2 regions of the Mesorhizobium sp. BR1-1-15 genome follow, and region 1 is predicted to be linked to the other one. Evidence: riboswitches for the same ligand, from Rfam matches in the RefSeq annotation. Region 1 holds a riboswitch; the other holds the start of a gene.

Region 1 (3,409 bases):
GGTGAAGGTGGCGGTGAAGGCGCTGTGAGATGAGCGTGATCTCCTCCCTGGTGGGAGGAGATCGGCAGCTTCCATCTCAATAAATATCGAAGTCGAAATACTTGTCCTGGATCTTCTTGTAGGTGCCGTCGGCGACGATGGCGTCAATGGCTGCGTTGAGCTTGTCGCGCAGCGCCGTATCCTCGAGACGCACGGCAATGCCGGCTTCGGTCTCGGTGCCCTTGACGTCACCGACCATCTTGCAGCAACCGTCGCTCGCCTTCTTCATCCAGTCCATCAGCACGAACTTGTCGGAAAGGACGGCGTCGAGGCGGCCGTTCTGGAGATCGGTGATTGCCTCTTCCTGGGTCGGATAGAGCTTCGCTTCGGCGCCGGCCTTGCCATAGACGTCCTGGGCGTAATTGGCCTGCGTGGTCGCCGCCTGGGCGCCGACCGTCTTGCCGGTGAGTGCCGCCGGTTCGGTCGAGGCGATGTCGCTGTCCTTCAGGGCGACGAGCGACAGCGGCGTCGTATAATATTTGTGGGTGAACGCGACCTGCTTCTTGCGCTCCTCGGTGATGCTCATCGAAGCGATGATGGCGTCGAACTTCTTGGCCTGCAGCGCCGGGATAATGCCGTCCCAGTCCTGGGTGACGACCTCGCATTCGACCTTCATCTGCGCGCACAAGGCGTTGGCGATGTCGATGTCGAAGCCCTCGACCTTGCCGTCGGGCGTGATGGTGTTGAACGGCGGATAGGCTCCCTCGGTGCCGATCTTGATTTTCTCCGCCGCATGCGCCGACAGGGCGCCGGCACCAAGCGTCAGCATGGCGGCGGCCGCCGCCGATATTATCCATTTCGAAATCTGCATTTTCATTCCCCTTGAGCGCCGCCACGTCGGCGGCCGGCGAGGCAGCCAAGCATGGCGAGCCGGCGCAGGCAAGTATCTTGCCTGACGGTGATGAGCGTTCAGGGCGCGGCGCGAAAGTGCTTGGACAGCTTCAGGCCCTGCGCCTGGTAGTTCGAGCCGAGCTCGGTGCCGTAAAGCGCCTGCGGCCGCTTCAGCATATGCTCGTAGACCAGCCGGCCGACGATCTGGCCATGATCGAGGATGAACGGCACCTCATGGCTGCGCACTTCGAGCACGGCGCGGCTGCCGGTGCCGCCGGCCGCCGAATGGCCGAAACCCGGATCGAAGAAGCCGGCATAGTGGACACGGAACTCGCCCACCAGCGGATCGAAGGGCGTCATTTCGGCCGCGTAGAGCGGCGGCACATGCACCGCTTCCTGGCTGACGAGGATGTAGAACTCGTCCGGATCGAGCACCAGCTCGCCGGCGCCGCTCTTGTGGATCGGCTCCCAGAAGTCGACGATCTCCTGCGCCGCGCGTTTGTCGACATCGACGAGGCCGGTATGGTGTTTGCCGCGATAGCCGACCAGCCCGTCACTGTCGCCGTTGAGATCGATCGACAATGCGATGCCGCCGCCGGAGATGTTCGGCGGTTCGGTGGCGACCAGCATTTCGGCCCGGTGCAATTGATGCAACTCTGCTTCCGAGAGCAGCGCATTGCCGGTGCGGAAGCGTATCTGCGAAAGGCGCGAGCCGGCGCGCACGACGATCGGGAAGGTGCGTGGGCTGACTTCGAGATAGAGCGGACCATGATAGCCGGCGGCGATCTTGTCGAACTCGTGGCCGCGATCGGTCATCACGCGGGTGAAGATATCGAGCCGCCCGGTCGAGCTCTTGGGATTGGCGGACGCCGAAATTTCCGCCGGCAGCGCCAGGCTTTCGAGCAGGGGCACGATGTAGACGCAGCCGGTTTCCAGAACGGCGCCGTCGGCCAGGCTGATCTCGTGCAGCTTCAGCCGGTCGAGTTTTTCACTGACCTTGTGGTTGGGACCCGGCAGGAAGGACGCGCGCACCCGCCACGCCTTGTCGCCGAGCCTCAGATCAAGGCTGGCCGGCTGGATCTGGTCGGCGTCGAGCGCACGCGACGACTTCAGCGCGCCGGACTGGAACAGCGCCGCAATGTCCTGATCGGGAAGAATTCCTGTCTGCCGCAAAGTCTGGCTCCGCTCTGCTGGTACAAATCTCTTAATGAAGCCGGCAATTGACGCAAGCGTGGCGCGGGTCTAAAGGGTCGTTATCCCGTGGTGATTTGGCCGGTCGGCTTGCAGCCACGTTAAACAAGTCGCTAAAGGACCGTCGGGCCGCAAGGCCGCATGGACCGGTTGCGACTTTTTCGCGGCCGGTTTTTTTGTGTTTGGATAGGACGATGACGAGCAAGACGCGCAACTGGAAGCCTCAGACCGCACTCGTGCATGGCGGAACCCTGCGTTCCGGCTTCGGCGAGACTTCCGAGGCGATATACCTGACCCAAGGCTATGTCTATGAGACGGCCCAAGCCGCCGAAGCCCGCTTCAAGGGCGAGGAACCGGGCTTCATCTATTCGCGCTACGCCAATCCGACCGTCGACATGTTCGAGAAGCGCATGTGCGCGCTCGAAGGCGCCGAGGACGCGCGCGCCACCGCGTCCGGCATGGCGGCGGTGACGGCAGCCCTCCTGTGCAGCGTCAAGGCCGGCGATCATATCGTTGCGGCGCGCGCCCTGTTCGGCTCCTGCCGCTGGGTGGTCGAGACGCTGGCGCCGCGCTACGGCATCGAGGCGACGCTGGTCGACGGCACCGACATCGCCAATTGGGAAAAGGCGGTTCGGCCCAACACCAAGCTGTTTTTCCTGGAAAGCCCGACCAACCCGACGCTTGAGGTGGTGGACATCGCCGCCGTCGCTTCGCTTGCCAATTCGATCGGCGCGCGGCTGGTCGTGGACAATGTCTTCGCCACGCCGCTGCAGCAGAAGCCGTTGCAGCTCGGCGCGCATATCGTGGTCTATTCGGCGACCAAGCACATCGATGGCCAGGGCCGATGTCTCGGCGGCGTCATTCTGTCGGACAAGAAGTGGATCGACGAGAACCTGCACGATTATTTCCGCCATACCGGCCCCAGCCTGTCACCGTTCAATGCCTGGACGCTGCTGAAGGGCCTGGAAACGCTGCCGCTGCGCGTGCGCCAGCAGACGGAGAGCGCCGGCAAGATCGCCGATTTCCTGGCCGAGCAGCCGGAGATCGCCCGCGTGATCTATCCCGGGCGCGCCGACCATCCGCAGGCTGACGTCGTGAAGAAGCAGATGTCGGGCGGTTCCACCCTGATCTGCTTTGACGTCAAGGGCGGCAAGCAGGGTGCCTTCGCCTTGCAGAACGCGCTCGACATCGTCCTGATCTCGAACAATCTCGGTGACGCCAAAAGCCTGATCACCCATCCGGCGACGACGACGCACAAGAACCTCAGCGACGAAGCGCGCGCCGAGCTCGGCATCGGACCCGGCACGCTCAGGCTGTCGGTCGGGTTGGAAGATACCGACGATTTGCT
Region 2 (3,409 bases), on a different contig from region 1:
GCCGTTGGCGTCGAGCGCGGTCGCCCTTTCCACGGTCGCGCCAAGCTCCTCGCACAGATTGACGAAGTCGCGGATGGTGCAGAAGTGGATGTTCGGCGTGTCGTACCAGGAATAGGGCAGGTCCTTGGTCACCGGCATGCGGCCCTTGACGAACAGCGACAGGCGCACCCGCCAGTGGCCGAAATTGGGGAAGGAAACGATGGCGTGTTCGCCGATCCTGAGCAGTTCGTCGAGAACGAGCTTCGGGTTGCGGGTCGCCTGCAAGGTCTGCGACAGGACGACGAAATCAAAACCCTTGTCGGGATAGAATTCGAGATCCTTGTCGGCGTCGCCCTGAACGACGGAAAGGCCGCGCGCCACGCATTCGTTGACACCGCGCTGCGACAGCTCCAGTCCGCGGCCGTCGATCTGCTTGGTTTCCTGCAAAAGCTCGAGCAGCGAGCCGTCGCCGGAGCCGACGTCCAGCACCCGCGATTGCGGCGGGATCAGACCGGCGATCACCTCGAGATCGACGCGCTGGGCGCGGTTGACGCTCATGGCTTGCCCCTTGTCGTGGTGCGTGACCCTTGATGGACAGGTCTGCAATTTTGCGGGGTCATGCGCCGAGCCCTCTCGCTCGCGCGGCCGAGCCGATGAAGCCATTGATGGCGGCGAACAGTTCCGGCTCGTCAAGCAGGAAGGCGTCGTGCCCGCGATCGGTCTCGATCTCGACGAAGGACACCGACGCGCCGGCGGCATTCAGCGCATGGACGATCGAGCGGCTCTCCTCGGTCGGAAACAGCCAATCCGAGGTGAACGAAACCAGGCAGAAGCGTGTCTTGGTGCCGGCAAAAGCATCGGCCAGCCTGCCGCCATGGTCGGCGGCGAGGTCGAAATAGTCCATGGACCGCGTCATGTAGAGATAGGAATTGGCGTCGAAGCGGTCGACGAAAGTCATGCCCTGGTGACGCAGATAGCTCTCGATCTGGAAGTCGGCGTCGAAGCCGAAGGTCAGAGCTTCGCGGTCCTGCAGGTTGCGGCCGAACTTCCGGTGCAAGGCGGCTTCCGACAGGTAGGTGATGTGGGCGGCCATGCGCGCCACGGCGAGCCCCTTTTCCGGGCGTTTGCCGTGGTCGAAATACTTGCCGCCATGCCATTCTGGGTCCGCCATCACGGCCTGCCGGCCGACCTCGTGGAAAGCGATGTTCTGCGAGGAATGACGCGCGCCGGTGGCGATCGGCAGCGCCGAGAAAACACGCTCCGGATAGCTCGACGCCCATTGCAGCACCTGCATGCCGCCCATCGACCCGCCGAGCACGCAAAACAGTTTTTCGATGCCGAAATGGTCGATCAGCATCTGCTGGGCACGCACCATGTCGCGGATGGTGATGACCGGAAGGTCGAGCCCATAAGGCTTACCGGTGGCGGGATTGGTGGATGCCGGGCCGGTGGAACCGAGGCAGCCGCCGATGACGTTTGAACAGATGACGAAGAAACGGTTGGTGTCGATGATCTTGCCGGGGCCGATCAGCACTTCCCACCAACCCGGCTTGCCGGTCACTGGATTGGTGCTGGCCACATGCTGGTCGCCGGTCAAAGCGTGGCATACGAGAATGGCGTTGGAACGGGCGTCATTCAGCGTGCCGTAGGTCTGGTGGGCGATCTGGAACGGCGACAGCAGCGTGCCGGCGTCGAGCTTGAGCGGCTTGTCGGCGCCGAAGCGCACGACCGGGCTCGACGGCTGGTCTGCCTCGTTGTTGGTTCTGCCAGCGCGCTGAGCGGCCATCTCGTCTCTCTTGCTGCACCCTTGCCTTTGCGGAAATCGCTACCGATGTCCGCGCCGCCGATGCGTTCGTCCGGCCGGCCGCGGACAATAAAAAACCGGCAATGCCTTCGCAAAGCCGGTTACGTCACGCAAACGGCCCTTTAGCGAATTGTTTAACGTGGCTGCAAGCCGACCGGCCAAATCACCACGGAACTGTTGCTGCCCTTCTAGAACTCACCTGCCCCGCCGTCAATGCCACCTGCTGGCACCACTGCCACCTCTCGACATTGCCGGCCATGGCTTGTATTTCCGCAGCGGCTTCCAGGACGGAAGCGTTCTCGACGGATTTGCGATATGAGCCAGACCCCGGACAAGGCACGTCCAACCCCGCGCGCGGGCATCATGGACATCGAGGCCTATGTGCCGGGCAAGAGCTCGGCCTCCGCCGGGGTGAACAAGGTCCACAAGCTGTCGTCGAACGAAAACCCGCTCGGCCCCTCGCCGAAGGCAATCGAGGCCGCGCGCGAGGTCGCCGCCAAGCTCGACGTCTATCCCGACGGCACCGCCCGGCGCCTGCGCGAAGCAATCGCCGAGGTGCATGGTCTGAACGCACAGAACATCATCTGTTCCAACGGCTCCGACGAGATCCTCGGCCTGCTGGCGCAGACTTATCTCGCGCCCGGCGACGAGGCCATATTCACCGAACACGCCTTCATGGTCTACAAGATCTACATCCAGTCGGCGGGTGCGACGCCTGTCGCGGTCAAGGAGACCCAGGAGCGCGCCGACATCGATGCGATCCTGGCGGCCGTCACGCCACGTACGAAGATCGTGTTCCTCGCCAATCCCAACAATCCAACCGGCACTTACGTGCCGTTCGAGGAGGTGCGCCGCCTGCATGCCGGCCTGCCGAAGAACGTGCTTCTGGTGCTCGATGCCGCCTATGCCGAATATGTCAGGCGCAACGACTATGAGGCCGGCATCGAGCTCGCGGGCAGCTCTCAGAACGTGGTCATGACCCGCACCTTCTCCAAGATCGGACTTGGCGGGGCGCGGATCGGATGGATGTATGGGCCGATGCACATCGTCGACGCGATCAACCGCATACGCGGTCCCTTCAACGTCAATGCGACGGCGATCGAGGCCGGCATCGCCGCCGTCCGCGACCGCGCCCATATCGAGCGCAGCGTCGCGCATAACGAGACCTGGCTGGCCTGGCTGAGCGAACAGATGACCGGGCTCGGGTTGCGGGTGACGCCCAGCGTCGGCAATTTCCTCCTCATTCATTTTCCCGACGACGGCAAGCATTCGGCCGCGGCGGCGGACGATTATCTCACCCAGCGCGGCTACATACTGCGGCGTGTTTCGGGCTATGGCTTTCCCAACGCACTGCGTATGACGGTCGGCACCGAAGAGGCCAATCGCGGCGTTGTCGCGGCACTCACGACATTCCTGAAAAGCTAGAACGCCATGGCATCACCGATGTTCGAAAAGATCGCGCTGGTCGGCATCGGCCTGATCGGCTCGTCGCTGGCCCGCGTCATCCGCCGCGAGGGCCTGGCCGGCCATGTCGCCATCTCGACGCGCAGCGCCGCAACGCTGGCGCGGGCGCAAGAGCTTGGGCTGGGCTCCTCCTACGCCATAGATGCCAAGGAAGCGGTCCGC

What was found. A riboswitch is a leader RNA that binds a small molecule or an ion and turns the genes downstream of it on or off. The one in region 1 is predicted to bind S-adenosylmethionine.
Positions count from the first base shown of each region.
Region 2: it holds a riboswitch for S-adenosylmethionine, as region 1 does, so the genes downstream of both, metX (homoserine O-acetyltransferase MetX) here and LB541_RS09080 (O-succinylhomoserine sulfhydrylase) in region 1, are expected to answer to the same signal.

Region 1 covers NZ_JAIUIF010000004.1:105,506-108,914, forward strand. Annotated here, with positions in the region: gene araD1 (AraD1 family protein) at 1-28, shown strand, start outside; gene LB541_RS09070 (ABC transporter substrate-binding protein) at 77-850, opposite strand; gene LB541_RS09075 (2'-deoxycytidine 5'-triphosphate deaminase) at 949-2,043, opposite strand; SAM riboswitch at 2,121-2,198, shown strand; gene LB541_RS09080 (O-succinylhomoserine sulfhydrylase) at 2,256-3,409, shown strand, end outside.
Region 2 covers NZ_JAIUIF010000010.1:35,713-39,121, forward strand. Annotated here, with positions in the region: gene metW (methionine biosynthesis protein MetW) at 1-537, opposite strand, end outside; gene metX (homoserine O-acetyltransferase MetX) at 596-1,765, opposite strand; SAM riboswitch at 1,886-1,963, opposite strand; gene hisC (histidinol-phosphate transaminase) at 2,099-3,208, shown strand; gene LB541_RS18095 (prephenate/arogenate dehydrogenase family protein) at 3,215-3,409, shown strand, end outside.